DNA from 3 places in the Sporolactobacillus pectinivorans genome. Region 1 is predicted to be linked to each of the others. Evidence: predicted binding sites of a transcription regulator. Region 1 holds the regulator's gene; each other region holds the start of a gene.
What was found. The regulator LexA, encoded in region 1, represses DNA repair genes until DNA is damaged. The targets are predictions, from matches to a motif close to CGAACATATGTTCG.
Positions count from the first base shown of each region.

Region 2: uvrB (excinuclease ABC subunit UvrB) is a predicted target of LexA. The motif match lies at 2,872-2,885, and genes of this name have one in related genera.
Region 3: COP04_RS18915 (ImmA/IrrE family metallo-endopeptidase) is a predicted target of LexA. The motif match lies at 5,949-5,962, and genes of this name have one in related genera.

Region 1 is NZ_NXGA01000001.1:2,095,437-2,105,944, reverse strand. It holds gene COP04_RS10115 (CcdC family protein) at 1-307, opposite strand, end outside; gene COP04_RS10110 (Gfo/Idh/MocA family protein) at 354-1,283, opposite strand; gene COP04_RS10105 (YneF family protein) at 1,477-1,695, opposite strand; gene yneA (cell division suppressor protein YneA) at 2,141-2,437, opposite strand; gene lexA (transcriptional repressor LexA) at 2,608-3,219, shown strand; gene COP04_RS10090 (phasin family protein) at 3,385-3,738, shown strand; gene COP04_RS10085 (ABC1 kinase family protein) at 3,744-5,423, shown strand; gene COP04_RS10080 (MFS transporter) at 5,441-6,718, opposite strand; gene COP04_RS10075 (hypothetical protein) at 6,845-7,435, opposite strand; gene COP04_RS10070 (pyruvate oxidase) at 7,726-9,453, shown strand; gene COP04_RS10065 (pyruvate oxidase) at 9,631-10,508, shown strand, end outside.
Region 2 is NZ_NXGA01000001.1:1,305,326-1,315,833, reverse strand. It holds gene uvrA (excinuclease ABC subunit UvrA) at 1-819, opposite strand, end outside; gene uvrB (excinuclease ABC subunit UvrB) at 827-2,797, opposite strand; gene COP04_RS06260 (AbrB/MazE/SpoVT family DNA-binding domain-containing protein) at 3,186-3,476, opposite strand; gene COP04_RS06255 (PDZ domain-containing protein) at 3,761-4,963, opposite strand; gene COP04_RS06250 (S41 family peptidase) at 5,200-6,654, opposite strand; gene ftsX (permease-like cell division protein FtsX) at 6,885-7,778, opposite strand; gene ftsE (cell division ATP-binding protein FtsE) at 7,768-8,454, opposite strand; gene COP04_RS06235 (YitT family protein) at 8,845-9,741, opposite strand; one part of gene prfB (peptide chain release factor 2) at 10,058-10,508, opposite strand, start outside.
Region 3 is NZ_NXGA01000001.1:3,862,803-3,873,310, reverse strand. It holds gene COP04_RS18950 (redox-sensing transcriptional repressor Rex) at 77-721, shown strand; gene map (type I methionyl aminopeptidase) at 836-1,600, shown strand; gene COP04_RS18940 (CPBP family intramembrane glutamic endopeptidase) at 1,696-2,376, opposite strand; gene groES (co-chaperone GroES) at 2,653-2,937, shown strand; gene groL (chaperonin GroEL) at 2,983-4,608, shown strand; gene COP04_RS18925 (hypothetical protein) at 4,711-4,893, opposite strand; gene COP04_RS18920 (hypothetical protein) at 4,979-5,332, opposite strand; gene COP04_RS18915 (ImmA/IrrE family metallo-endopeptidase) at 5,310-5,930, opposite strand; gene COP04_RS18910 (hypothetical protein) at 6,160-6,396, opposite strand; gene COP04_RS18905 (helix-turn-helix domain-containing protein) at 6,633-7,001, opposite strand; gene COP04_RS18900 (helix-turn-helix transcriptional regulator) at 7,193-7,366, shown strand; gene COP04_RS18895 (BRO family protein) at 7,626-8,297, shown strand; gene COP04_RS18885 (DnaD domain protein) at 8,754-9,623, shown strand; gene COP04_RS18880 (YjcZ family sporulation protein) at 9,734-9,847, opposite strand; gene COP04_RS18875 (transcriptional regulator) at 10,191-10,508, shown strand, end outside.

The sequences.
Region 1 (10,508 bases):
GAATAAATACGAATGCCTTGGATCGTTTTAAATAAACGGCATCGTCAACACGTTCAAATTTTGACGTTTTAATTAGAAATATGGAAAAGGCCATCCCCACCAGAAAAGCCGATCCTGCTTCCCAATAAGGGAGCCATGTTTTCGGCTCAATAAACATTATAAATCCAGTCGCCATGAATAGCGGTGGAAGCAATAACTTCTTTGCATTCGTCGGTTTCTTAGATGCCTTCAGTCGGATAAAAATCACCATGCAGGCGAACAGCACACCAATCAATAATCCAATTATTTCTGCGGCTATCTTATTCATCCCCCAGCTAGCACAAACATGTGTTGTTAAAACCTATTAATTCGTTTCAGTTCATCGGCTCATCTTTCCTCTCTGCCTTCTGAACTATTCTCTCACAAATCAAATGCGTTTCCAATGCATCCGCCTTCGAGATCGGCTCACTTTTGTGCGCTTTTACAGCATCAAGAAAAGCCGTAATAATCTGCACAAAACCTCTCTTATATAGAGTCGCGGTCCAGTCGCTAAATTGTTTCCGAAACCTGCCCGTGCCATTTATTTGTTCAAGTTCAGTCAGATTATGCACGATATATTCACCGGCCGGCGACATAATCTGAAGCCGTTCCTGATTAGCCCCGCTCATCCTGCTCATCACTGTAACGACCATCCGGTTGCCTGCATGCAAATTGACGCTGAGATTTGTGTAAAGATTAGCTTCGTTTTTCTTTGCAGCCACGTCAATCCTATCGACAGGCTGATTAAGCAAATAACGGACTGTATCCACAACATGGATAAAATCATCATATACAAAGGTTCGAATGTTCTTGGGATCATTGACACGATTTTTCTGGTAAACAATCATCGATTTGCCAGGAACTGCAAAAGCTTCGTTGTTAAGTGGTGCGAAACGCCGATTGAATCCGGTCATCAACAATACCTTTTGTTTTTCAGCAAGTTCTGTAAGTTCCCTCGCCGTTTCATAATGGTCAGCAATCGGTTTGTCTACATAGACAGAAATTCCTTCGTTTAATAGTTTAGAAATGATTGCCGGATGGGCTGAAGTTGCAGCATGAACGAAAGCGGCTTCGATACCGCTTTCAATTAGTTGATCGATAGATTGATAAAGATATTTCCATCGGTACATCGCACTGATTTTTTCAAGCGTCTGCGCATTGCGCGTACAAAAATGAAATTCAACATCTTTCAAACCAGCATAAACTGGCAAATAGGCTTTCTCTGCAATTGAACCAATGCCAACGACCCCGATTTTCATACTCATCATCCCTGCCTCATTGAAATGTACGACCATTGCTTTCTATTTTATCATGATTTTCATCTGCGGAAGCGCCCCACGCAAGTCATTTTAAATCGAACTAAATTCTTTCTGAAGAACGACTAGCCATTTAAGCTAAAAACATGCCCAAGTATAACAAAGGCCCAGTCGGATTACTGTATCCGGTTGGGCCAATGGGTCAATCCTTCGTCTGATTATTGATCGCTTTCATCATTTGATTGAGCTTTTTTTGTGACGGGTGCTGGCCCATTTGAGTCATCATCACACGGAGCATCTGTTCATTAATCGGCGGATTCTTCTTCAGATAGTTCATCATATATCTACGGGCAATCAGGAAGCCAAGGATTAATCCAACAGCCAGACTGACAATGCCCACTAATATGTATAGCCACAGCATGTGCCTGTTCCTCCTTGTGTCAATTTTCCATTTCTCAGTTTACACTATCCCATGAAATCAGGTCAACCATACTTTGATTGGAAATCCTGATTATTGTTTGTCAGAAAATCGAAAACATTAAGGATCCACAAAAAAAGGAAGAACGCTATACATATAAAAGATGTAAGGCGTTCATCTGAAGGAGGATGAAAAATAACCTGTCGGTGAAAGGCAAGGTCAGATCACCGAGAGGAATTTAACATATTTTAATCGGTATTTCACAAAATGAAATACACGCGATTAAACAATTAAAATTTGCTGTTTCATTACAAACATATTAATTAACCTTTTGTTATATAACAGTATACCATAAAAAAGTTGCCTTGCAAATGAAAAGGCAGCCATGTCTCATTTAATAATTTCCTAGATTTTTCTTGTGCCAGTAAGTAAGATAAGCCGATTGAATTTATTCATTTATAGGAATGATTAATTTTTGGCCAAGTTCAATATGATTGCGAACAAGCCCGTTTTCGTTTTCGACCAGCTCAATAAATGATTCCTTCGAAAGTCGCGGATTCTGATGCTGATATTCCTGCGCAATGGACCACAGTGAGTCCCCCTTTTCAACAGTAATCGTTCTGAAGCCGTTGCTGTCGGCAGTCACATGGCTTGTCAGTGTCAAAAAAAGAACAACAGTCATGAACAAAAGTATTGCAACATATGAAATTCCCTTTAATTGATGACGTTGAAAAAATGCATTCATCAGTATCCCTCCGATAATTCATTATTAAAGAATATATGTTCTTGAGAATGTTTGTTCGATAATCATATTATATGAAGAACATTAGTTCGCGTCAATAGTTCGAACGAATGTTTGCATCGAAAGATAGCAAATGATATAATAAGCAAAAGAATATGAAAAGGAGCAGGGCAATGAGAATCTCTAATCGCCAGCAATCGATACTGGATTTTATCAAACATGAAGTTGCAACCAAAGGTTACCCTCCTTCGGTGCGTGAAATATGCAATGCCGTTGGCCTCGCTTCAAGCTCCACAGTGCATGGCCATCTTGAAAGGCTGGAAAAAAAAGGCTTGATCCGGCGTGATCCGACCAAGCCGCGTGCGATTGAAGTGCTGGATCACGATAGTAATGTTTTTAGTGAAAAATCAGTTCCTGTTCCGGTCATTGGCAAAGTAACCGCGGGAATGCCCATCAGCGCCGTGGAAAACATTGAAGAGTATTTCCCCGTTCCGCTTTCAATGGTTGAAGAAGACGAAGCCTTCATTCTCAATGTCTCAGGAGAAAGCATGATTAATGCCGGAATACTTGATGGCGACAAAGTTATCGTCCGTCAGCAGAACACTGCTGAAAATGGGGAAATTGTCGTCGCAATGACTGAGGAGGATGAAGCAACAGTCAAACGCTTTTTCAAGGAAGAGGACCATTTCCGGCTGCAGCCGGAGAATCCGTCCATGGATCCGATTCTTTTGGATAATTGCACGATTCTTGGAAAGGTTATCGGGGTTTTCAGAACCATAAGCTAATCAGCGGTTTTGATCACCGTTACAGTATAAGGTCGGGAAGGAATGGGTAAAACTTCTTCCCGGCTTTTTTGTTTTTCAGTAATAACACGTTTTTCTGTATTCGCATTCATATACTTTGGCTGTAAAGTTGGTTAAAATATAGAAAAGATGACTGGAGTGAGATCTATGAATGATCAGTTGAAAAGATTTTTTCTCATCGGTCTTGGTTTAACCGTGATCAGCAAGGACAAGGCGGAAAAATTCATCCATGAGTTAACAACTGAAGGAAATACCGCCGCAAACGAAGCAAAATCCTATTTGTCAAAATTAAATGATAAAGGAAAATTAAAAAAAAACGAATGGAAGAACGATTTCAGGGAAGAGACAAAAGGAGCGATCGCAGATTTGGGATTTGTTACTATAGAGGAATATAACAAATTGAAAGAAAGATTGGAGAATCTTGAGAAACAAGGCTCAAAAGATTGCTCCATCCATCCTTCGGAGAGTAATGGTCTAGAAAATGATACTACAGACAGGTGAGTCCAATGATTGGTAAGCACATTCGGCATATTCAGCGCTATCGTGAAATTCTTACCGTGCTCGTCAAATATGGATTTGGTTACATCGTCAAAGATGTCGGACTGTCCCACCTGCTTTCGTTCCCTAAACAGCTTGCTTCTGATTTTTCGGGCAAGAACAGTGATGCAAAACCTCTTGGCAGAAGAATCAGGCTTATGTGTGAAGAACTCGGTCCTACCTTTATTAAACTCGGCCAGCTGCTCAGTCTCAGGACCGACCTCATACCGGAACAGATCGCTGCAGAATTGAGAAAACTGCAGGATCATGTCACTCCTCTCGACCCCAAAATCATTAAAGCCGTCGTTGGCGAGGAACTCGGCGCCTCGACAGAAAATGCCTTTTCCAAATTTGAGGAAGACTGTCTCGCAGCCGCTTCAATCGCGCAAGTTCACCGGGCAGAATTAGTCACCGGAGAAAGTGTAGTTGTCAAAGTCAGAAGACCGGACATCGAGACCGTGATCAGCAATGACATTGAAATTCTCAGGGAATTAGCGACATTGATAGAAAAACGCTATGCCTGGGCAAAAAGCTTTCAGATCTGCGATTTGGTCGAAGAATTTTCCCAGGCAATCCGGCTTGAACTGGACTACTTCAGGGAAGGCAGAAATACTGAAAAAATCTGCCACTACTTTGCTGATGATGAAGAAATCATTATTCCAAAAGTATATTGGCGATATTCCACTCAACAGGTTCTGACACTGGAATACATTCATGGTTCCAAATATAGCGATGTGGTCAATGATTCATCGCAAAGATTCAATCATAGGATCATCGCTGAACGCCTGGTCCGTTCTTTTCTTGATCAGGCATTAATCGCTGGTATTTTTCATGGCGATCCTCATCCAGGTAACTTATTTTTCTTTCCGGGAAATAAAGTCGCCTACATCGACTTTGGTCAGGTCGGCACTTTAAATGAAGAAATGAAGCACAACTTTGCAAACCTGATTATCGGCCTGATGAAAGGAGATATTGATCTTCTTTTCCGAACTATTTTTCTCATGGCATCGATGCCTGATGGTATGGATGAAAGATTGTTCAGAACCGATCTTGAACTATTGCGTGACAAATATTATGACCTCCCCTTTAAGAATATTCACATTGGTCTGGTTGTCCGGGATATATTTGAAATAACTAAAAAGTACCGCATTTCCATTCCGAAAGATTACACGCTTCTTGGAAAGGCCCTGATCACGCTCGAAGGACTGATCACTGCGCTTGACGATCAAATCAGCATTCTGGAAATTGCTGAACCTTACGGCAGAAAATTGATGTTGCACCGTCTGAATCCTGAACACCTTTCAAAAAAATTTTATAATAGTTTATTCGATGCTGCAGAAAACAGCATCAAAATTCCTTCACTATTACGGAAAACGCTGATGCATCTTTATAAGGGAAAAACGCATGTCGAAATGGAACTTCCTCAGCTGGAAATGCTGCTCACCAAGCTTGATCGGGCCGCCAACAGGATATCGTTCAGCATCATTCTGCTAGCTTTCAGTATTATTCTGGCCGGAATAATACTGGGTGAAACTTTCGGAAGCCACCCTGTTTTCAACGGGATTCCGATCCTCGATATTGCAGTAACCATCGTTCTGTTCATGTTTTTGCTGGTGATGCTCGCTATCTTCCGGTCCGGGCGGTTCTAACACTTTTCGGTTGCTTTCTACGCTTCAGAACCAGGCCGCACAGTTGGGACAGCGGCGATTCGGTCTAAGCTCTCCCGCACGAAAAAGGTATAATAAATAGCTGAAAGGAAAGTCAGGCTGCCCACAATAAGGAAAATTGACTCTATAGAAATCCAGGCCGGAAAGGCAGCCATAATCAAACCAAGCGTCAATGACTGAAAAAGCATCATAATCGGCGTACTCCAGCTCTCCACCCTCCCCATCATTTTCGGATCAACAACACAGGGCATCCATCCGCCTATCGCAACATTTACAAATGGAATAAACAATGTGGAGAAAAACATCAGCACCAAGAAAACCACTACATTCGGTGCATAACCCGCTGCAATAATGAATGAGCCGCTGGCAGTCAAACCAGAAACAATCATTGTTTTATAGGACCACTTTCCTGAAAATAGCGAGGCCAGCAGACTTCCGGCTAATATACCAATGCCGGAGACCACCCCTCCCCAGACGGAAATATACTGATAAGCATCCGGCGCCAGCTTATATTTTAAAATAAAAATCAGCATGACACTGCAACCGCCGTTGATAATACCGAAAATGGCAAAGCTGGCGATCAGTGAAATCAACAACCGGCTATGGGCAATATAATGAAATCCCTGGCTGAAATCATTTTTTATCATTTCCAGATTAATTGAACGCCAAATATGACTACCATTAGGAAGCCGTACTTCGCTGCTAATTTTCAGCGAACGAATCAGTATTGCTGAGACGATAAACGAAAGGGTGTCAATCAAAATGGCTCCCGGTGCGCCGGCCCGCCAATACACAACTGCTCCAAGTCCATTGCCGAAAATCATGAACAGACTGCTGATCATCTGATTTAATCCCGCAGCGACGGGATAATCTTCTTTTTTTAAAACGCCCTGTATGATGGCCTGTTCTGCTGGCGCAAAGAATTTGGACACTGCAGCCCTGAGAAATATCATGGCAAAAATGAGCCAAAGCAGATGAGTAAGCAGTGAAACAAGCAAACCTAATGACAATCCTGCGCTGATCAGGTCGCAATTAGCCGCAATTTTCTGGCGGTCCATACGATCGGCTGCCACACCCACCAGCCAGAAAATAAGCAGTGAAGGCAGTGTAGACATCAGTTCGTTAAATGTGGCGAGATAGGGTTGATTGCTGAAACGATCCAAAAGATAAAAAACCAGCGCCGTCATCCCGATCACACTGCCGAGCTGAGAGGTGACTGATGCTGAAAACAACAGCGTGTAATGCTTATTTTTAAAAATGCTAAATGTCCTGGCCATACCATTTCACGTCCCGTTTCTTCATAGTTTTCAACCTTACAGATCCATCTTAAACAGATGCGTCGATTGAAAAAACAACCTTCTGATCGGTTTAATCTCCGACCCGGGACTGATTTTATATGGTCTTCATTTTTCAAGCAAAAGGTGATAGATGCGCTGACTTACTGTATGATCCAGTCCCGCAACGTACTGGTTGAGCTTTTTCTGTGCTTCAAAGATCTGATTAGTTCTTTCTTTTCCGGTACTCTGAACGAGCCGATTAAATTCATCCGATATCCTTTTAGCATTCTCTTCACTAATTTCCCGACCGGCAAGGAATAAGACGGCAAGTCTGCGATGGTCAGGAACCAGCGTCTGCCGTCTATCACCAGGTTTATTTGAAACAATCATGCAAGAGACCGGTCCCGAACAATCGACCAGAGCAAACAGGACATCCTGTTTTTCAAAAGGCACATGCCGTATCGTCTCCTCTATTGCCTCAAGCGCAGTTTCATTAAAAACATGATTTTCCTTTTGAAAAGGATACATTTTCTTAATTTTTTTGAGTGCCGATGCGCTTCCCGTGCAAACCACTAATTGATTTTCCGATACTTTTACCATACTCGGTTTTGTTCCGGGTAACACAATCCGATCCCCGTTTTTATCCAAATCAGTCAGATGACAATCACTGACGACTGAGACTCTTTCAGGTGACGCGATAATTGAGACGAAACTCATGCTGTCAACTCCTCCTTCATACTTTTTTATTCTAAATAAAGATTTAACAGATCTCCGAGAAAAAATCTAGTTAACAACAAGATTTAAGAAAATTAAGGCATCGAAGAACAACAAATCATGAAATCATGGTTTTTTATAACTTTGAAAGCATAAGCATTTGCATTTTTTTAAAAAAGTCATAAAATAGACTCATAAGGTTCACAAATTTGTCAAATAAAAAGATAAAAGCTTGAGGCACAGATCCTGTCATGTTTCAAGCAAGCTATTAAACTTGAAGGAGGACTTTCTCTATGGGAAAGATCAAGGCAAGTGAAGCAGTAATCAAGTTGTTTGAAAACTGGGGTATCGATCATATTTACGGCATCCCGGGCGATTCCATCGATACAATGGTTGAAGCACTGAGAAAAAAAGAAAGTAAAATTAAGTTCTATCAGGTCCGTCATGAAGAAGTTGCGTCGCTGGCAGCTGCAGCCTACGCCAAATTAACCGGCAAGATCGGTGTTTGTCTCGCTATTGGCGGTCCGGGCGCCATCCACTTGTTAAATGGCATGTATGACGCAAAAATGGATCATGTTCCAATGCTCGTGCTTGTCGGTCATATTCCTTCCAGATTGACCGGAACGGATTACTTTCAGGAAGTTAATACTGTGGATCTGTTCAAAGATGTGGCCGTATATAATAAGGAGCTTACCAGTGCGGAGAGTTTCCCGACCGTTGTCAATCAGGCCATCCGTACAGCCTATCAGGAACGCGGTGTTGCCGTCCTCTCGATACCCGATGATATCCCTGTCGGAGAAATTTCGGATCATGCGGCTCAGCTTTCCACTGTATTTGAGAAAAAAGTACCTGGCCTGGTTGAAAACGATCTCAGTGATGCAGTTGCATTGATTAATGCGGCAAAAAATCCGGTTATCCTTGCGGGTGTCGGCTCAAAAGGCGCAAAAAAAGAATTGATGGCATTTTCCGAACGCATTTCTGCACCCGTCGCTGTTACGCTGCCGGGAAAGGGCGCGCTGCCTGATGAACATCCTAATTTTCTGGGAAACATTGGAAAAATAGGCACTAAACCTGCTTACGAAGCCATGAAAAGTGCTGATTTGCTGATCATGGTTGGCACGGACTATCCGTATGCCGCCTATCTGCCAGAAGGAGCAAAATGTGTCCAGATTGATATCGATCCGGTTCGCATTGGCAAAAGATATTCTGTAACAGTTGGTATTGTCGGCGACGCAGCTGATGCTCTTGCTTACCTGACAGACCATATCACCCCTGTCACCGACCGGCCATTTCTGAAAATCTGTCAGGACAGAATGGCTAAATGGCAGAGCTGGATGGATGAGGACAAAGATAACAAGAAAACGCCGATTGCTCCCCAGGCAGTTATGTCGGCGATTCAGTCCATTGCGGAAGATAACGCGATTTTCTCGGTGGACGTCGGCACGGCAACCGTATGGTCTACTCGTTACCTCCATGTAACCAATCAGGACTTTCTCGTTTCGGCATGGCTCGGGACAATGGGTTGCGGCCTTCCGGGAGCACTTGCTGCCAAACAGGCATTTCCTGATCGCCAGGCGATCGCAATTTGCGGCGATGGCGCATTCTCGATGGTCATGCAGGATTTCGTAACCGCAGTTAAGTACAATTGGCCGATCATCGTTGTTGTATTGAACAACAAACAGCTATCATTTATAAAATATGAACAGCAGTCTGCAGGCCAACTCAATTATGGCATTGATTTGCAGGATATTGATTATGCAAAGTTTGCTGAAGCCTGCGGAGGCAAAGGTTTTCACGTCGAGAAACATGAAGAACTGCAAGGCGCATTTGAAGCAGCGAAAGCATCGGATGTTCCAGTTATCCTCGACATTGCAGTAGACAAAGATGCCGCCCCGCTTCCAGGAAAAATTGTAATGGATGAAGCCAAAGGTTATACTAAATTTGCAACAAAATCAGTTGTTGAAAATCATAAACTGGAAAAAATGCCGCCGATGAAAGACATCATGCGCCATTTTATCTGATTCATATTCAAAACCTGCATGAGCATTCAGCTACGCTTTGTTTAGCTGAATGCTTTTTTTATTTTCCTGATCTTTCATCTGCTTCTCATATTATTTCAGTTCGGCGGCATAATATACAGGAAATTGGGATGTAACACAATATAGATGCTGAGCTGCACCTACGAAGGGAGACTTAATATGGGAAAAATAAAAGCAGGCGATGCAGTTGTACAGCTGTTAGAAAACTGGGGTATTGACCATATTTACGGAGTGCCCGGAGGCTCGATTGACAGAATGGTCGAGGCAATCCGAAAACAAGAAGACAAAATCAAGTTTTATTTAGTCCGTCATGAAGAAGTTGCCGCACTCGCCGCATCTTCATATGCAAAGTTGACCGGAAAAATAGGGGTTTGTCTGGCTGTCAACGGTCCCGGAGCAATTCACTTATTAAGCGGCCTCTATGATGCCAAAATGGATCACGTTCCGATGCTTGTCCTCGTCGGCCATACACCAACAACACTGACGGGTACCGACTTTTTTCAGGAAATAAACATGCCGGAACTGTTTAGGGACGTGGCAGTCTATCAGCAAGTCGTTGCCAGCGCCGAAACCTTCCCGGCGGTTGTGAATCAGGCCATTCGCACTGCCTATCAGGAAAATGGTGTTTCCGTCCTCATGATTCCGGACGATTTGACATTGGGCGAAATTCCGGATGATGACTTGCAATTAAACACATTGTTTGAAAAGAAAATACCGGGACTGGATATCGACGATTTAAGCGACGCTGTAGCCTTGATCAATTCAGCGAAAAATCCGGTAATTCTGGCAGGGGCGGGTTCGCGAAAAGCCAAAAAAGAATTGAAGTGCTTCATAGAACGCATTGCCGCACCTGTCGTTATTACGTTACGCGGAAAAGGTGTGATACCTGACAGCCATTCGAATTTTTTGGGAAATATCGGCCACCTCGGCACACGTCCTGCATACGACGCAATGAAAGCCTGTGATTTGCTGATTATGGTCGGAACGAATTATCCGTATACAGAATATCTTCCTGATCATGCCAAATGCATTCAGAT
Region 2 (10,508 bases), 790 kb from region 1:
AAACGGACTGTTGAATGAAAAAAGACGCGGTTCAAGCTCACCGATTGAAAAACCGCAATACGGGCAGGAATGCTGCTCGGAAAAAAGCAGCTCCTCCCCCCCGATCACATCGACAACGGCGCGGCCCTCAGTCAGCTTACAGGCAGCTTCGAGAGAATCTGCCAGCCGCCCTTCGATTCCGGATTTGATAATAATCCGGTCAATAACGACATCTATATCATGTTTCTTGTTCTTTTCAAGTTTAATTTCTTCACTTACTTCATGCAGCTCACCGTCAACGCGAACCCGGACATAGCCCTTTTTCTTGATCTCTTCAAGAACTTTCGCCTGAGTTCCTTTTCTTCCGGAAACAAGCGGTGCAAGAATCTGCAGTTTCGTCCGCTCCGGATAAGCAAGCACGCGGTCTACCATCTGCTCCACCGTCTGGGAAGTGATCTCGATTCCGTGTGTTGGGCAGAAAGGATGACCGACGCGAGCGAACAGCAGGCGAAGATAATCATAGATCTCCGTAACCGTTCCGACCGTCGAACGCGGATTGTGGCTCGTTGTTTTCTGATCGATTGAAATCGCCGGAGACAGCCCTTCAATGGCATCGACATCCGGTTTATTCGTCTGGCCGAGGAACTGGCGGGCATAGGCCGACAATGATTCAACATAGCGGCGCTGCCCCTCGGCATAGATGGTGTCAAAAGCCAGTGATGATTTTCCGGAACCGGAGAGTCCGGTAACAACAACCATTTTGTCACGCGGAATCGTTACATTGACATTTTTCAGATTATGTTCGCGAGCACCTTTGACGACAATGTTTTCCAATACCATAAATCTTTTACCCCTCCGCCTTCAGTTCGTAGATTATGTCTCTGAGCTCGGCTGCCCGTTCAAAGTCAAGCGACTTGGCCGCCTTCTTCATTTCGCTTTCCATGTTTAGAATTGTTTTTTTTCGTTCCGTCTTTGTCAGTTTGCGTTTCTTTTTCTTGCCGGCTTTTTCTTCATCTTCCACATCATAGGTCGCTTTGATCAAATCCGGTATCGACTTTTTAATTGTTTTCGGCGTGATATGGTGCTCTTCATTAAACATGTTCTGAATTTTTCGCCGCCGTGAAGTTTCATCCATGGCCACTCGCATCGAATCCGTCACACGGTCGGCATACATGATCACCTTGCCGTTTTCATTGCGCGCCGCGCGTCCCATCGTCTGAATCAGTGAGCGTTCTGAGCGAAGGAAGCCTTCCTTGTCGGCGTCAAGAATCGCAACGAGTGAGACTTCCGGAATATCAAGGCCCTCGCGCAGCAGGTTGATTCCGACCAGCACATCGAATTCACCGCGGCGCAAATTGCGGATAATTTCGATCCGGTCCAGTGTTTTGACCTCTGAATGAAGGTAGCGTACTTTAACGCCCATTCCTTTCAGATAATCCGTCAGATTTTCCGCCATTTTCTTTGTCAGTGTCGTGACGAGCACCCGTTCATGCCGTTTGACTCTGAGGTTGATTTCATCAAAAAGATCGTCTATCTGCCCCTTGATCGGCCGAATTTCAATCAGCGGATCGAGCAGCCCGGTCGGTCGGATGATCTGTTCCACCGGTTTGTCGGAATGTTCCAGTTCATAATCGCCCGGCGTTGCCGATACAAAGACGACCTGATTGACCTTTTCTTCAAATTCCTCGAACTTCAGCGGTCGGTTGTCCTTTGCTGAAGGGAGACGAAAGCCATTGTCCACCAGCACATTTTTCCGTGCCTGGTCGCCATTGTACATCGCCCGGACCTGGGGCAGCGTAGCATGGGATTCATCCACCATGATCAGAAAATCATCCGGGAAATAATCCATCAGCGTATACGGCGCCTCACCTGCCTTCCTGAATGTCAGATGGCGGGAATAGTTTTCAATACCCGAGCAGAAACCGACCTCTTCCATCATTTCCAAATCGTAACGCGTGCGCTGTTCCAGTCTCTGGGCTTCCAGCAGCTTGCCACTATCATGCAGCACTTTCAGCCGCTCTTCAAGTTCAGCCTGAATGTTCTTGATCGCCTTCTTCATCTTTTCCTGACCCGTGACAAAGTGGGAAGCCGGATAGATTGCAACATGGTCACGTTCACCGACAATTTCTCCGGTCATCGGATCCATCTCGGTCAACCGCTCGATTTCATCACCAAAAAATTCAACGCGAATGCAATGATCATCGCGCGATGCCGGAAAAATCTCGACCACGTCCCCGTGTACGCGGAAAGTGCCTCGTGTGAAATTGATATCGTTGCGCGTATATTGAATATCAACCAGCTGCCGTAGCATTGCATCCCTGTCTTTTTCCATTCCCGGCCTCAGCGAAACAACGAGCGACTTATATTCTTCCGGAGAGCCTAAACCGTAAATGCAGGAAACACTGGCTACAATAATTACGTCGCGCCGTTCGAACAGCGAGCTGGTTGCCGAATGCCTCAACTTATCGATTTCGTCGTTAATACTTGAATCTTTTTCAATATAGGTGTCCGTCTGCGGAATGTACGCTTCCGGCTGATAATAGTCGTAGTAACTGACAAAGTATTCGACCGCGTTATTCGGAAAAAAATCCTTAAATTCGCTGTAGAGCTGGCCGGCCAGCGTTTTATTATGCGCAATGACCAGCGTCGGCTTCTGGACCTCCTTAATAACGTTGGACATCGTAAATGTCTTGCCTGTCCCGGTTGCACCGAGCAATGTCTGGTGTTTTTTGCCGCTTTCAATTCCGTTCACCAGCGCTCGGATCGCCTCAGGCTGGTCCCCCTGCGGTTGATAATTGGAAACAAGCTGAAAGTCCATTCATTCGCCCTCCAAATCACAAGAATCGTTAAGTATAATTATAACACATGTTCCCCCTAAAAAGGCAGAAAAAGCGAACAGATATTCTCAGCTCCCACTGGACATGAAATCTGGCGTAAGCACACGGGGCGTATTCCTGTAAAGAAAACCTGTTAAAGGCCAAGCTGCAGGATAGCCCTTAGTCATGACGACCATGTACAACCCGGTACCAGCCAGGCCAAAAGACGTTCTTCCGCAGGGTGTGACAACTTCGGCATTGTGCACAGGACGTTCTTAACCAAAGTTTCTTTTAGCCGGAGTCCCCTGAACTGAGTTGAAGTTTTCACTATTATATTTCTTTACATAAAAAAAAGCTTCCATGCCGAAACGACACGGAAGCTTTTTTAAATTACAAATGTGCATCTTCACCCATATATTTCTCAATTTCTTCAACAACAGATTTAGCTGCTTTCCGGCTGAGAATCAACTTGCCATTCGCCAGAACTAGATTGTCCGGTGAGACTTCATTAGTAATCTGGCAGGCCATACTCGGAATATATTTTTTAAAGATAATGCGGTCATCTTCTGTAAAAATTTCCAGCGGATCGCCTTCTTTGATATTCATGGTCCTTCTCAGTTCAATCGGAATAACGACTCGGCCCAATTCATCGACTTTGCGTACAATGCCTGTTGATTTCATATCCTAATTTTTTGCTCCTTTCCTAATATGTCTCAATTCTTAAAGTAAGCATAACACAATTAACAAAAATCAATAATAAATAACTCTTTTTTTACATACTTAAATATGCAACCAGTAAATTTAATGGAACATCCGGGAAATTAAGCCCCCCCGGCTCTCGCTTTCAGAACCTGCGGGCAGCGCACTCCTCAAAGCTGAATTCCATACTTTTCATAAGCTGGAAAAAGCGCCGGGCAGTCTCTTTATGCCGGATCACGTTCCACAAATATTATTCGACATAAAAATCATGGTTTTGTCTTTAGTTTTCCAGTCCAATGATCTGATTCCAGAAGCAGCAAACCAAGCTTATGCCCATCATCTTCGTGAACCGGGCCCTTTGCAAACCTTGGCTCGCCAAACCGGTCGGTTACTTCCAACTTGCAATAAGCCACATGTTTTTGCAGTGCCTGATAAAAATCGTAGGTACTGCTAACATCAATATCGTTGACGCGCAAGATTTCCTCACCTGGCAAGATTCCCATTCTATCACCGAGAGAGTGTGGAATCACTCCGACAACACGAATGCCTTTATTTGGCCTGATAAAATAAAACGGACGTTTTTCGCGCAGTTCGTGATGATACCATAGCAGTACGATCCGGCTGACCAGAGCGAATACACCGCCGGCTACTATTAAAATAGGCAGGTGAAGCCAGCCGCCCAGACCGGAAAAAACAAGAAATACACCCGAGGTCATCAGCAGCCAGTGCCCGGTGACCCGAATAGCCGGTTTAGGAAGCGAATGCGTAACTAGCTGTGCAATGCCCACACCAAGCGGGAACAAAGCAAAACCGAACGAGTTTCCTGCACCCTGAATGACCGGCCAGATTCCGATATGGCCGATCGGACCGGCAGAAGGGACAAGGAAAAACAGCGGAACAATCCACAGCGCGCTTGCCTCCTGAGCACCGACCATGCCGCCTCTCCGGCTGTTAATCAAACGGGGAGACGGCTGCTTAGCTCCCCATATATATACGAGAAGGCATTCTGCCAGCATTCCAACGGCAATGAAAATACCTAGCGAAAAAAAGTTAACATGGTGGATATCGGCCAGCCACTTATTAACAATGGCGTAGGGAGTACGTACATCCGGCATAAAATATGTCACAGCCAGCACCAGACCTCCGGCAACGGCCGGTGAAAGGAAGCGGAGCCGCGCTGTCAGCATAACGACCAGATAGGCACAGGAAAACAGCACGATCACTCCAAAAGGCAACGCCACGCCAGTAAGTAGCAGTACAGCGGATCCAGCCACGCCAGCAAGCAGGCCCGGTACAATGCTGGCAAAGATAATATTGAACATCCCGTAATCCTTGACGCGGAACGAACGCCGCTCACGCCTCACACGCTGCGCACTGAACAGAAACAGACCGATCAGCAGAAGGTATAATACCGGATTACAGAAAAAAAATGCGATACCGAGCAGAATTGAATGAAAGATGTCCGCCATATGCTGTTCCCCCAAATTCGATGAGCTGATAAATATTCCAATATCTTAAGAATACAGCAAGTGCACCTTATCTGTGAACCGCATAATTACAAAATCCGTCTCCAATCCGAATTTTTTGCCCAGCCAAACAATGGACGTTATTCGAGCTGTATGAACGTTTTTCGTAACTTTGATTTTTATGAAAAATAAACATGGAAAAAGCCGGAGCACCTACTCCGGCTTTTTGCTTTCTATATTTATTTAATCGCTTTTTCAATGACTTTGATCGCCATATTCAGCTGGCTGTCGTTCTTTGGATTAGCAATAGCATTCAAGGTAGCAACCTGCAGTGCTTCCGCCGTTTTCTGATCAATTATTCCGGTTGGTTTCAGTTTGTCAGAACTTTGGAAAGCTGAAACAGCCTGCTGCGTTGCTTTGCTGAAATAGCCATCCGAACGCTGCGGATTAAAGCCGGCGGCAACCAGCATTTTCTGTGCATCCGCGACATTTGGACCGGTCTGATCAAATTTCAATGTCTGACCCTTGTTCAAATTAAGTGGCGTCGCATAGAAATATGCCGGCTGATTTACTTTGTACGTTGGCTGAATACCCTTTTTATGAATCCAGTCGCCGTCTGGTGTCAGCCATTTGTCAGTGGTCAGTTTCAGCTCACTTTTGTCAGACAGTTCAATACCCTGTTGAACTGTCCCCTTGCCGAATGACTTGACACCGACTAACGGATAGCCTCCGGCCTGATTCAGCGCTCCTGCAAGAATTTCCGATGCCGACGCGCTCCCTCCGTCAATCAGACCAACGATCGGATAACTTTTCTTCTGCTTAAGTGTCGAATAAAACGGCTGTTTCTGCCCGGCCCGATCCTCAATTTGGACAATCGGTTTTTGATCCGGAACCAGCAGATTGGCCATTTTTTCCACGGCCTGCAAATAGCCACCGGGATTGCCCCGAACATCGATGATCAGGCCCTTCATCTTTTGATTCTGCAGTGAAGTCAGTGCTTTAAAAAATTCCTGATCCGTATTTTCATTGAACTGGGTAATCGCAATATAACCAATCGGTTGGCCATTCTGATGAATCATCCGGCTGTTAACCGTCTGAATCGGTATATTATCACGCTTGATTGAGAAGGTCAGTTCATTGCTGACACCCGGGCGCTTAATCTTGATCTGGACCGTCGTCCCTATTTTACCGCGAATCCTGTTGACCGCCGTATTAATATCAAGGCCTGCCGTCGTCTTGCCATTGATCGCAACAATCTGATCATTAGGCTTGAGTCCCGCTTTTTCAGCCGGAGAACCCTTAATCGATGAGAAGATGGTGAGCTGATTGCCAACCATTTGCACCTCGGCGCCGATTCCCTGGAATGAAGATGACAGCGATTGTGTAAAATCCGAGGCTGTCTGGGCATTCATATAGCTGGAAAAAGGATCGCCAAGTGCATCGATCATGCCCTGTACGGCGCCGTCATAAAGCTTGCTGCTGCTGACTTTCTGAAAGTAATCTTTCTCAATCAGATCATGGATGGCTTTTATTTTAGCGGTGTCCCCGGACGCTGCCGAACTTGTTGCAACAGCCGCCGTCCGGGGTTCCGGACGGCCCTGAGCAAAGCTGAACACTGCAAACGAACCGGCTGCTCCAACAATCAGGGAAAGCGCCATGAGCAGCACGACTACTTTGACGCTGAACTTTTTCATAAAAATTGCCTCCTCCATTAGTGTCACCAATCGTCCAGGACACCAGTGGCATCATTAAACAAAACTTAGTGACTATAATACCGTACTTTAGACAGTTTGTCTCCTCAGAGCGACTGCAGGTCCATTATGTCTTTGAAAAAGGCAGTGCTGCATTTTCTCTTTGTAATTGCCTGCTTCTAGCGTTCCCAAACAACAGAAGAAAAATCAAGGTTCCCCGCTTCCGGAGAACCTCAGACTTTCAGGAATTTACGGACGGAACTCAAGCTGCCCCAGACACCGATCACCGCTCCAATGCCAACAAGGAGCAGGCTGAGATTTGTCGTCATCGTCTGATATGGAATCAGCCGGATGAACATCTGGGATAAGTTTCCTCCAAGATTGTAATAGGCAAAGTGATAAACGATAACAACCAGAAAAACCGGAATAACCGAGCCAAGCACGCCCATAATCAAACCTTCGATAAAATAAGGCCAGCGGACAAAAGCGTTGGTCGCCCCAACCAGCTTCATGATTTCAATTTCACGGCGGCGCGCTACGATAGTCAGCTTGATTGTATTGGCAATCAGGAAAATCGAGGTGAACAGCAACCCCAAAATCAAAACAATACCGACATTTCTCGCTATATTAACGATCCGGAACATTTTTTCAACGGTGCCTTTTCCGTACCGCACATCTGATACATGCGGCAGACTTTTAACCTGGGCAGCGACGCTGACAGTCTGTTGCGGCTGCTTCGTTTTCAAAATAAAAGCATTCGGGAGCGGATTTTGATTTTTAAGATCTTCAAACGTGCTCTTATCGCTTCCAAGGCTTTTCATTAAGTCGTTCAGCCCCTGAGTTTTCGACTCATACTGGACAGATTGAACGTTCTTCACCTGCCTCAGGCTGTTTGCCAGCTGGTCCTGATCAGCCTTTGTCGCCGACTGGTCGACATAGACACGAACCTCAACATCATTTTCAATGTCTCCGGCTATTTTATTCAAGTTAAACAGCACCATCATGAAAAGTCCAACAAGAATGAGCGATACAGTCACCGCACTGACCGATGCAAAAGTCATCCAGCCGTTGCGCCCCAGACTTTTGAAACTTTCATTGACATGCCTGCCCAGAGTCCTAAGCCTCATAACCATATGCCCCCTCTTCTTCGTCGCGCACGATCATGCCGCCTTCGAGGGCAATCACTCTGTGTTTCACCGTGTTGACAATATCCCGATTATGCGTTGCCATGACGATCGTCGTGCCCTGCTCATTAATTCGTTTGAACACGTCCATTATCTGCCAAGATGTCTCCGGATCAAGGTTTCCTGTCGGTTCATCAGCGATTAGAACCGGGGGCTTGTTGCAGATTGACCTCGCGATTGAGACGCGCTGCTGCTCGCCGCCTGACAGCTGATCGGGAAAAGAACGTATTTTATGTTTTAGTCCGACAAGATCCAGTACTTCCATGACGCGGCGCTTAATCACCCGCGGAGATTCTTCAATCACTTCGAGGGCAAACGCCACATTCTCGTAAACTGTTAATTTTGGCAGAAGACGGAAATCCTGAAAGACCACCCCAATTTTACGCCGGAAATAGGGCACCTGACGTTCTCTCAGATTCGCAATATTTTTATGATTAACCAGGATTTTTCCTCTAGTTGGTTTCAGTTCTCTGAAAATCATCTTGATAAATGTCGATTTTCCGGCACCACTCGGCCCGACAACATAGATGAATTCGCCCTCTTTTACCGACAGATCGATGCCGTTCAGTGCCATCACACCGTTGGGATAAGCTTTCCAGACATTCTGCATCACAATCATGTCATCCATAATTTACTTTTCTCTGCTCCTTTTGCACCGATTTGGCCCAAGCACTGAAGACTTATCCGGCCATACCCACTTTTAAAAACCATTCGCCCGCAGACGAAATATCAGTCGGTTCCAATCAGCCAGATATTCGTTCTCTCCTGGATTATCCTTAGTCATTTCGTCACGCAATTTTGCTAAACATGCCACCTCGATGGCCCATTCGCGGTACTATGTATTTGTTCCTCAATCTTTTAACAACTTAAACAATTTTCATTATACCATTCTCACCCGGCCCATTCCGTATGAAAAATATTACATTTAAATTTCAAAATTCGACAGAAAGTGATTTTTTCGAGATCAAATCAAGATTTAAAATATATTTACAACCCGATGAACCGACCATCAGGTTCTGGTGTAAAATCCTTTTCCAAATACTTCCGTCGCATTGGTGATGATAAAAAAGGAATCTGGATCAATCGCGCGGACAAGCTGTTTCAGATGGGTTAATTCACTCTGTGAAACGACGGTCATCAGCATCGGGCGATTGTCGCCGGTGTATCCGCCCTGGCTGGTAATCCGTGTCACACCGCGGTCGATTTCATCCAGAATAGCCTGGCGCATCACGGTCTCCTTATCTGATATGATCAGTGCCATTTTTTCTGTATTAAAGCCGAGCTGCACGACATCAATCATTTTCGCCTGCAGGTAAATGCTGATCAGTGCGTAGAGTGCAGATTCCGGTGACAGGAAGAACGCCGAAGCCAGCACAATCATCCCGTCGATAGCGGAGACACAAATTCCAAGCGAGAGTCCGGTGAATTTCTGGAAGACCTGCCCGGCGAGTGCCGTACCTCCGGTTGAACCACGGCCGCGGAAGACAATGCCAAGGCCAAACCCAACACCTATGCCGCCATACAGCGAACCCAGCAGGGCATTGTGTGTCACCACCGGCCAGCCCGCTGTCAAATAAACAGAAAGCGGCAGGAACAGCGTGCCAATGAGTGTTTTCAATGCGTAATCAAAATAACCGAAGCTCCGCCCGAGAATCAGGATACCACAAATAAAAAGAGGAATGTTCAGCCCCCAGATTACATAAGCGGGCTCCCAGCCCAGTGTATAGTGCAGGATAATACTGATTCCACTGACACCGCCAGCGGCAATCCGGTTCGGCAGTTGAAAAAGGTTAAATGAAATACCCAGTATCACCGAACCAATGACAACATAAAAATAGTCAAGCACAATCGCCCGCCACCCGCGCGGGGCAGCAGCGTGCTTGTCTTTCTTCCAAAACAAAGCCATATACATTCTCCTTCTGTACGTTCAAAATAGCACAATGTGATTATTCTAATGTATGAACGGCTGGCGGTCAAACTGATATAAACCGAGTTTCATTCAGCAACAACAATCATTATAATAGTAATCATATATAAGGAGATGATCGTTTGTAATACTTGCTAACTATTGCCGGTTTCTCTACTGAGAAAGTGCTTCGAAAAAAGGAGATTCCAAAAATGGAAGACTTTCTTTATCACCGGATCAATAGGGTGCAGGCCTGGGTAAGTGTACCAAAAAAGAAGCTCCATTATCGGGCTTCTTCCTTTAACAACACTTTTAATTACAGATTCAATCTCAAATAGGCGTCGATAAACGGATCGAGGTCACCGTCCATCACACGGTTGACATCACCCATTTCAACGTTGGTCCGGTGGTCTTTAACCATCGAATACGGGTGGAAAACGTAAGAGCGGATCTGACTGCCCCAGCCGATTTCTTTCTGCTCGCCATGGAGTGCCGCTTTTTCCGCTTCCCTTTTCTCTTCTTCCAGCTGATACAGGCGTGATTTCAGCATCTTCATTGCCTGGTCGCGGTTCTGAAACTGTGAACGTTCCGACTGGCAGCTAACGACAATGCCGGTTGGAATATGGGTCAGACGCACAGCAGATGATGTTTTGTTAATGTGCTGGCCACCGGCACCGCTGGAACGGAAAACGTCCATTTTAACATCCTCCGGCCGGACTTCGATGTCGATATCGTCGTCAAGCTCCGGTGTAACCTCGCATGAAACG
Region 3 (10,508 bases), 1.8 Mb from region 1:
ATGCCTGGATGAAATGATAAAGAAAAAGGCGGTCCGGGAACAGTTTAACTAGCCGCCTATCAGGGGGGACAGGAGTATGGCAACTCAGAAAGTGCCTCAGGCAACGGCTGAACGACTGCCGCTCTACTACCGGTCTCTGCAGCGCCTTGTGACGAATGGGAAGACAAGAATCTCATCGTCTGAATTCGGGAAGATTGTACAGATTGATTCGACAACAATCCGTAAAGATTTTTCCTATTTCGGTGCACTGGGGAGAAAAGGGTACGGGTACAACACAAAGCATTTAATGGAATTTCTCAAAAAGACGCTTTATCAGGATGAATTATCAAAAGTGATACTGATCGGAGTCGGACATCTTGGAACGGCTCTGCTGAATCACAACTTTCAAAAGAATAATAACACAAGGATTGTCAAGGCGTATGATATTAATCCTTCAAAGGTAGGAAAAAAAGTAGGTGAGACTGAAATCCATCTGATGGATGATCTTGTCTCAGATGATAATCGTGATATCACGGCGGCCATCCTGACTGTACCGGCTGACCAGGCTCAGAAGGCTGCCGAACAGGCGATGGCTTCGGGTGTCCGCGGATTTCTGAACTTTTCACCGGTAAGGCTTTCCCTGCCGCCGGAAGTGTATGTCCGCCATGTAGATATGACGATTGAACTTCAGGCATTGATCTATTTCTTGAATCATGCGATGGAAGAGAACCGTGCGGAATGATTCAGGGATCAATAAAGTGGTAAAATACAAATGTCACAATTTTATTGTCGGCGGGTGAGGAGAAACGATTTATTTCTTTTCAAAGAGGAAAGGACACAGAGGTGGAAAGAATAAATGATACAGTTAAAATCTACAAATGAAATTGCAGAAATGAAGAAGTCAGGTCAGCTGCTTGCACAGACACATGAGAAAATTAAATCGATGATCAAGCCGGGAGTCACAACCTGGGAAATTGAGGAATTTGTCAATGAGTTTCTGGCGAAGCACGGTGCGACTCCGGAAGAAAAAGGTTTTGAGGGTTACCAGTTTGCAACCTGCGCGTCTGTCAACGATGAAATCTGCCATGGCTTTCCAAACAAAAAACCCCTCCGCAATGGGGACATTGTCACAATTGATATGGTTGTCAATCTGAACGGAGCTCTGTCTGATTCCGCATGGAGCTATGCGGTCGGGACGATTTCGGATGAAGCGCAGCATTTGCTTAAGACAACAGAAGAAGCACTGTACGAGGGGATCAAACAATCAGTGATTGGCAACCGTCTCGGCGATATTGGCTATGCGATTCAGGAATATGCTGAAGCCAGGGGCTTGAGTGTCGTGCGTGACTTTGTCGGCCACGGCATCGGACCAACCATGCATGAGGATCCGGCAGTGGCTCATTATGGGAGGCCGGGACGCGGACTGCGTCTCCGGGAAGGCATGACGATTACAATTGAGCCGATGCTGAACACGGGCGACTGGCGCGCCAAGGTCGATGGCAACGGCTGGACAGCGCGGACAGTCGATGGTTCGCTTTCCGCACAGTATGAGCACACATTAGCAATTACCAAGAATGGCCCGGAAATTCTGACGGCTCTGAATGACAGCGATTCTGAATGATCCGTTTAAAAATAATGGTTGTATAAATGTACAAGAAAAAGGGCCAGGGGATGAACTCCCCCGGCCCTTTATGTCAAGGTTGCATGTTTGATTATTCAGCGACTAAGCAGATAAATTAATCCTGTAGCGGAACCATAATAACTGAACAGGACAACAACGGCATTCATCGTTGCGTGCATGAACATATTGACGGCGATTCTCCGCGTCATCTGATAAGTGAAACAGAGAAATACACCGATCATGAAATAGACGAGTAAATGCTGGATGTCCTGATGCATGAGCGCGAAGACCAACGAACTGATAATAGCTGCAAGCCAGAAACCGATTTTTTTTCTCAGGCTTCCGAAGAAAATTTTCCGGAAAACAATTTCCTCAAGTATCGGTCCGATAATACTGACCGTTAAAATGAAAAAGGGGGAATACTTAGTCAGCGTTTCTATCTGCTTGGTATGTGTGGACGCGGATACTTGGCCGAAAATTGAGAACTCAATCAGCGTTGCGAGAATTTGCAGGATAAACAGAGCAAACACGCCGCCAACAGCCCAAAGGACGGACATGCCCAGAGGGGCTTTCTTCTCTTCGATCCGCAGATTTCGCTCTGGAATAAGCAGGAGTGAAACGAAGAGCAGGGTCACAAAAAAAACAGCTGTGTAAATATCGCCGTAACCCTGGCTTTGATTCGGAAACAAATCGGCCAGGGACATGAAACCCGGTATTTTCGGAGAGAGATAGCACAGCAAATAAATAACGACGATTGCAGTATATCTTTTAACCAAAAAGAACACCTCATATTCAAATGGAATAGGCAGCCATTGATAAATGCGCTAAGAAAGGGCCTGAAGGGTCACTACTATTTTATCATAACCGGCTTAAGAGCAAAGAAATGCTGCCTGTTTTCCATATTTGTAAAACAGTAATGATATTTCGTAAATATTTCGGGAAAAACTTGCAAATCCAAAGGGAATTGATTATCATATTAAATGGATTAGCACTCAGGCGAAGTGAGTGCTAACAAAGTACTTAACTTAACGTTTTTAAGGAGGGTATTTTTAATGTTAAAGCCATTGGGTGATCGGATCGTTATCGAACCACAGGAAAAAGAAGAAAAAACAGCAAGTGGTATCGTGCTGCCTGACTCGGCCAAGGAAAAGCCGCAGGAAGGACGTATCGTCGCAGTCGGTGCCGGCAAGGTTTCCGATAAGGGCGAGCGTATTGCTCTTGATGTAAAAGAAGGAGAAAAAGTCATTTATTCAAAATACGCAGGCACAGAAGTCAAGTATGACGGCAAGACTTTCCTTGTTGTTCGTCAGGACGATATTCTGGCTGTTATTGACTGACTTAAACTTAGACCGGGCAAAAAAATTTAGGAGGGACTTTCCAAGATGGCAAAAGATATTAAGTTTGGCGAAGAAGCACGCCGCTCCATGTTGCGCGGTGTTGATATTCTGGCAGATGCAGTGAAGGTAACACTCGGACCAAAAGGCCGCAACGTGGTACTGGATAAAAAATACGGATCACCGCTGATTACAAATGACGGTGTTACTATCGCTAAAGAGATTGAACTTGAAGATAAATTTGAAAACATGGGTGCTCGTCTTGTTTCCGAAGTTGCCAGCAAGACAAACGATGTTGCCGGTGATGGAACGACAACTGCAACCGTGCTTGCTCAGGCTATGATTCGTGAGGGACTGAAGAATGTCGCTTCCGGGGCTAACCCGATGGGCATTCGCCGCGGCATTGAAAAAGCAACACAGGCGGCAGTTGACGGTCTGAAGAAAATCTCCAAACCAATCGAAGGCAAAGCATCCATTGCACAGGTTGCATCGATTTCTTCCGCTGATGAAAAAGTTGGCGGACTGATTGCTGAAGCGATGGAAAAGGTCGGCAACGACGGTGTTGTAACGATTGAAGAATCCAAGGGTTTTGCAACCGAACTGGATGTCGTTGAAGGTATGCAGTTTGACCGCGGCTATGCTTCAGCTTACATGGTTACGGATCAGGATAAGATGGAAGCCGTACTGGAAAATCCATACATCCTGATTACTGACAAGAAGATTTCCAATATCCAGGAAATCCTGCCTGTACTTGAAAAAGTTGTTCAGCAAGGCAAACCGATGCTGATTATCGCTGAAGATGTTGAAGGCGAAGCACTGGCTACTCTCGTTCTTAATAAACTGCGCGGTACATTCAATGTCGTCGCAGTCAAGGCACCTGGTTTCGGCGATCGTAGGAAAGCAATGCTGGAAGACATCGCTGTTCTGACCGGCGGACAGGTCATCACGAGCGATCTTGGCCTTGAACTGAAAGAAACGACCGTTGATCAGCTGGGAACTGCCGGCAAAGTCATCGTGACGAAAGACAATACAACGGTTGTCGAAGGCGCTGGTGAATCCGACAAGATCGCCGGACGTGTCAACCAGATCAAAGCTCAGCTTGAGGAAACCACATCTGATTTTGACAAGGAAAAACTTCAGGAACGCCTGGCAAAACTGTCCGGCGGTGTAGCCGTTATCAAGGTCGGCGCAGCTACCGAAACGGAACTGAAGGAACGCAAGCTTCGTATCGAAGACGCCCTGAACTCAACCCGCGCGGCTGTTCAGGAAGGCATTGTTGCCGGCGGCGGCACCGCATTGGCCAACGTCATCAAGGATGTTGCTGCTGTTGAAGCTGAAGGTGATGAAAAGACCGGCGTAAACATTGTTATCCGCGCACTGGAAGAACCAGTTCGCCAGATCGGCGAGAACGCAGGACTCGAGGGTTCCGTCATCGTTGAAAAACTGAAAGGCCAGAAAGCCGGCATTGGCTATGACGCAGCCAAGGACGAATGGGTAGATATGATTGCAGCAGGTATTGTTGACCCTACAAAAGTAACACGTTCCGCTCTGCAGAATGCCGCATCTGTTTCGGCTATGCTGCTGACAACAGAAGCTGTTGTCGCTGACAAGCCTGAAGAACATCCGGAACCTGCAATGCCTGCAGGCGCACCCGGAATGGGCGGCATGATGTAAAAAGTCCTGGACCTCTTGTGTAGCAAGGGATTCAGAACACATTTGAAGAATTATGTGTTGAATATGTGCCATAATTTAAGAATTGAGGTTTCTCGTGAGGTTCTAAACTTCTGAGAAGCCTCTTTTTTGTGCTTTTGCCGCATTGAGATAAAACCTTTTTGTGGTTGCATCATGTCCGAGCCGTTCCATAATCCGGATCAGGTTGTCATTCGCCGCGACAAGAGAGTTATGCGTATGCTTCAGAAAGTGAAAAACCGGACTTTTCCTGACTAATGTGCGGGACAAAAGACTTTTCATCCGTGATTTAACGCAACGTATAGATAATGATGCAAAATAAAAACTCTTGGTAGGACAACAGAGTAGGAAACGTCTAGATCCAAACAAATCGTTCTTTTCCGATTTGCAAAATTTCTTCTATGTCGGATATTTGAAAGATCAGCCTTTCAATCTTTTCTGGTTCAATAAACTGGCTGATGCGGCATTTGACTGCTTTCAGATTGATGCCTATTTGTTCCGGCATTTCTTTATTGATCATCATCTCCCCGGCGTGTACAGAGCACCCGATGCGTCCATCGTCAAAATCAATGCTGCCGATTCGCTCAAATGGTGCGCCGACAAAAAAGAAAAGTTTGCTGTCATTCCAATCAATTGTGCCTTCTATCGCATACCAAAGCGGAAACAGATGGCCTTCATGATCAGTATCATAATAAATTCTTGATCTCAAATTTTTCGCCCTTCTCTGTCAGTTGTGTTTTTAATTGCTTCATGATGCGCTGTGTTTCAGGCGATTGTTCCGAAAGGTTGTATCTGGGGGGCGCCGGTTCACAGATGATGGCCTCATATTCATCCGCCTGATTTTGCAGAATCCGATGCCGATATTGTTCCAGTCGCTGATCAACAAAAGCCGGGTTGACATGGAACTTTCCGGCCACAAAAGGAGAGGCATCGCTTTCCGGCCAGTGCAGTTGATCCAGCATGAAGGTTGGGATGCAGAAATGCAGGGCAAAATTTCTGGCTTTATTCTCGCGCAACTCTCGGAGAGGTACCGGAAAGTAGATCTGGTTGCCGGCATCTTTCAAGGCGTGGAACAACTCATGCCCGAACGTTTCCCATTGGTCTTCAGGGCTGATCAGTTTTGTATTCAGATTGATGACCACCCGGCCGTTTGAACGAACGGACTTATTGCAGAAACTGGAGTGCAGGACTTCAATATGCAGTTTCTGAGCAATTTCGTCCATAGCCAGCTCATCCGGATTTGATATATTTATCGAATCGTAAAGATATTTGATATAGTCTTCTAATTTTGTTTGGTGCAAGTACAATAGGATCACCTCTATACAGGAATATATGTTCGATTATAAAACCAAAAGAAAAGCCCGTAAAGGGGGCTTGTCTATTTATCCGACATGCAAGTAAAGATAGTCAGTTTGGCCGCCCAGGTTCACATATACCTTCCATGTGCCCGGAGTGGTACGAGTCCCAACCTTCCAACGCCAAGTTGCATAGCCTTTACTATTTGACTTTTTATAGCCCAATGTTTGTGATCTGCTCTTACCGGACTTTATAGTAAACGGTCGCGTAGCCTTCTGAACTTCTTTTCCCTTCTACTGTGAAATAAGCATACTGACCGCGCCGTACAGTTAGATGTGTACTTGTCACTCTAAGCGGAGTTATCTTAGCATAAGCTGTGTTCTGAGTTTGGGCGATTCCATGAGGTGTGAATGAAATGCCTGACAGGATACTTAATGACAGAACAACAGCTGTAATGACCTTTAGAAACTTTTTCATAATGGTTTCCCCCATAAATTATTTTCGCCCTTTCCGGCAAAATACTAAATTAATAGGGGAGAGGAGATATATGCATTTAAAGTAGTGGAATTCCGTCTTCTCTCCGATAGTGAAAAAAGATTAGTTAACATGTACTTGTTAAGTTGATTGAGAAATCACCATTAGGTCCTTAAACATCATTAAGTTATTATATCACTGGGAATGATGCTAAAAGTATACAGCTGAAAGTAAAAAAATCATTTTTTGTTTTTTCTTTCGTCCTGCTCTTTCCAAAACTTCATAAAACCAATCAAGTCTTTTTTTGCTTCCTCAGGATTACCCGGCATGTCCTTAAACGCTGCAGTGAAGTCTGGATCTTCCATTAACTTTTGAATTTCTTCATCAACGCTTTCATTGGAGTTTGGAATGTCGGTATCTCCTAACAGATAAGCCCTGGTCACGCCAAACACATCGGCTAATTTTTGCAATGTATCATAATCAGGGTTTCTATTACCCTGTTCATACATTGCATAAGTGGTTCTGGCAATTCCAATCTTGTTTGCTAGATCTTCCTGTGTCATTTTTTTCTGGGTTCGTAAAAGGCTGAGTCTATCTTTTAATAGCATCATATCAGTCCTCTAATTTATTAATATAATTATAGCTCCACAATATGTGACATATTATTATTTACACGAAAAGAGTAATCATTGCAAGTTTATACTTGACTAGACACATAACGTGACATATAATCTTAAACATAAATCGGTTACACAATACGCGTCATCAAAAGGGGATGATATAAACGAGGGATTGGTTAATTGCTGTCAGGAAACGACGAAACATGACACAGGCTAATGTTGCTGAGAAAGCTAATATAGCAAGAACAACATATGCCATGATCGAAACCGGTGAAAGAAACACATCTGTTGATATTGCGAAAAAAATTGCTCAAGTTCTGAACTTTGATTGGACAATTTTTTTTGAACAGTAATGTCACAAACTGTGTACAAAAAGATGAGAGGTATCATAAGCAGCCAAAAACAGACTAAGAAAAAATCGAAACAAGTATCAGGTAAGAGCGATTCAGATCTGTATGATTTTACAATGAAATGCCCGGATTTTGGAAGGCACCATTCGGAGGAATGGAGACTAGAACAGTGGGAGCAAATTGATGTGGATCTATTTCTTTTGGTTCCGACTTCTCGGCCAGGGGAGGAATACCAATCCAACATAAGGGAGTGAGAAGGAAAATGGAGCAACTGCAGCATTTCGATTTTAAAGGTTTAGCAGTTTCAGTCATCGACAAGGCCGGTGAAATTTGGTTCAAAGCTCAGAATGTTTGCGACGCACTTAAAATACAGAATACGTCGGACGCTATGAAAGGGTTAGATAAATATGAAATGACTGGATTCAATCTAGTCAGCCAGTCAGGCGAAACCAACTTCATCAGTGAGCCGGGGCTTTATCATCTCCTTAATGATTTCCGAAAACCGGAGACAAAACCTTTTCAGTACTGGGTCAATCACGAAGTGCTGCCGATTTTAAAAAAAACGGCCATGAAAACGATGGACGAAAGACAATCGTTGATCGCTTGTATGAGTCTGATGGCAGTGGCGGCTGAGAATACGGAGAAATTGAAGAGAGTCACTCAGCAGCAGGCACAAAAAATCATAGAACTGGATGAAAAAGTGGAATCCCAGATCACCCTTGATCATGGTGAACAGCGCCGGTTGCAGAAGGCTGTGGCCCACCGTGTCTATGCGCTCGAAGTTGATAAGGGCGAGCAGCGCAAGCTGTTTCAGGAAATTTACCGGGAACTGAAGAAAAGGTTCGCCGTCGCCAGCTACAAAGACATCTTGCGCCGGGAACTCCAGGATGCTATCCGATGTGTTGAAGCATATAAGCCAAAACGATTTGCTTAAAAAATGTTGAAAGAAGGTAATCACATGACCCGGGTTCAGAGCAGATGTCCCAGAGATGGCTTTATTGAATTTGTAACGTGCAATAAAGAATGCATTGGTGAAGTATTCAGAAGAGCTTAAATCTGCTCATTCACGTTTCTGTAATCTGCCAATAATTTTAACTGTGGAGAGAAACAGGACGTGAACCACAACTTGGCACGCAATTAATTTACAGGCTGTCGGCTTTGGTGTCAGGTAATGTTCTGCCCATGAGAATGAAGATCAGTTTATCGAGGGGGCTTGAAATGACAAAAGCCCGATTAACAGGAGTTGATGATGGAACAAGCCCGGCCGGCTTGGATGATGCACTGGCATGGAGTAATGCTTGTAATGATCAGCTAGCATGGGCAGGCCGTGTTTCATATTTTCGGCTGCGGCAGGACTCTGACAGTCCCGCAGCTTGTGAGGTGATGATTTGTGAACTATATCACTCAGATTAACGCATTTTATGATCGGCTCGAGACGAATTCACTGAGCACATCGGCAATTACTTTATGGCATGCCCTGATGCATATAAACAATAAAGCTGCATGGCGGAGAGAATTTCCGGTAGCTGTATCGGTGTTATGTGTTAAGACGGGTCTTGCGGAACGTACCATCTTCAAAGCAAGAAATGAATTAAAGCAGAACGGATTTATTGAGTTTCGGTCACGGCGGGGGAATCAAGCCGCAGTTTATAAATTGGCAGATTTGTCTGCACCTGATGCATACAATCGTGCGGGTAAATGGGTAAAAAACACTTTGTTTGCACCTGATGGTGGCAATCGCGCCGACAACTGTGCAGACAGTCATGCCGGCAACCCGGCCACATTAGTTAGCAGTGGACGAAACAAAACAGGCAATAATACTGCTGCTTCCAAGTCAAACTTTTTTGATTCTTACATGATCTGCTTCGGACGCCAGCCAACGCCGCTTTTGTTGGACGAAATCACAGATTACATCGATAACGATGGACTATCTGAAAGTCTTGTCTGTCTGGCATTTGAGAAGGCGTCTCAAAATGGCAAACAGTATCCCTATGCCCGGTCCATTTTGAATAGCTGGATCAAAAAAGGTATTAAAAACGTTGCCCAGGCAAATGCGGAACAGAAAAAGTTCATGGATTCAAAGAAGCGGCAAAGCGATCAGAGTGGTTCTGCCCATGTTCATCATGAGCCGGAACCCGCATGGATGAAAAACAAACAGCAGGGAGAAAAAAGCGAGCATGAGGATGATTCAGCCTTTCCGGAGGGAATGACGACTGAAGAGAGAGCGCAATGGCTGGAAGCTTATATGGGCAATATCTAGGAGGAAAGCTAAGCGGCTGGAAGAAATTTGATTGAATGCCAAAAGGGCACCCGGGTGCAGGTGCTCTTGGCTGGCAATGTCCTTTTGTTAGTTTTGACGGATCTGGTTGTCTACCATCTTACAAAGGAAACGCCAACGATAATCAAAAGAATAAACAGAACGACAATCAGCGCAAATCCGCTGCCGCTGCCATACCCGCCGCTGTATCCACCATCAGAACACATCATCGAACACCTCCTCATCATGTGTTAATACATTTTATGAGTGGAAGATGTGTATGAAAGGGACAGATCAATGAGTCAAAAAGCCTGTTTAACGTGGGCATGGCAAAGCAAAAGAAATCGGAATATTGAAATACGCGTTTCAATTGATGGGTGTGTTTAACCAAGCGCTAGTGTCTGTATGATTTATTTATTTGTTTGTTGGAAGGAGTGTGGGCGTGGTGAAGACTAAGGATCCGGAATATGGATGCAAAGGTTGCATCTGGTTGGATAAAGAAGGACTCTGCCCGTTCCAGAGATGCGTGAAGAAGAATGGATGGCTTACAGATAGATGGAGGCGAAACGAATGCCAGTAAGTGAGAAATTAAGATCGGCAACGTTTAAACATATAGAAGCGGAACTGTATGCCTTTAATGATACCAAGAAAGAGATTCGGAAGTTGCGCGAAGAGGTTATATTTGGAGTAAACAACGATGATGAAAATGTGGGTGGCGGGCGAAGTAACTATCCTGGACGACCAACAGAACTGATTGCGACAAGACTGGCAACAAACAGAAAGTTGAGAAATCTTGAAGAAATAGTTCAGGCGATCGAGACTGCATACAGCCAGGTAACGGAAGATCATCGGAAAATCATTAAGCTGCGTTATTGGAGCAATTTAAAT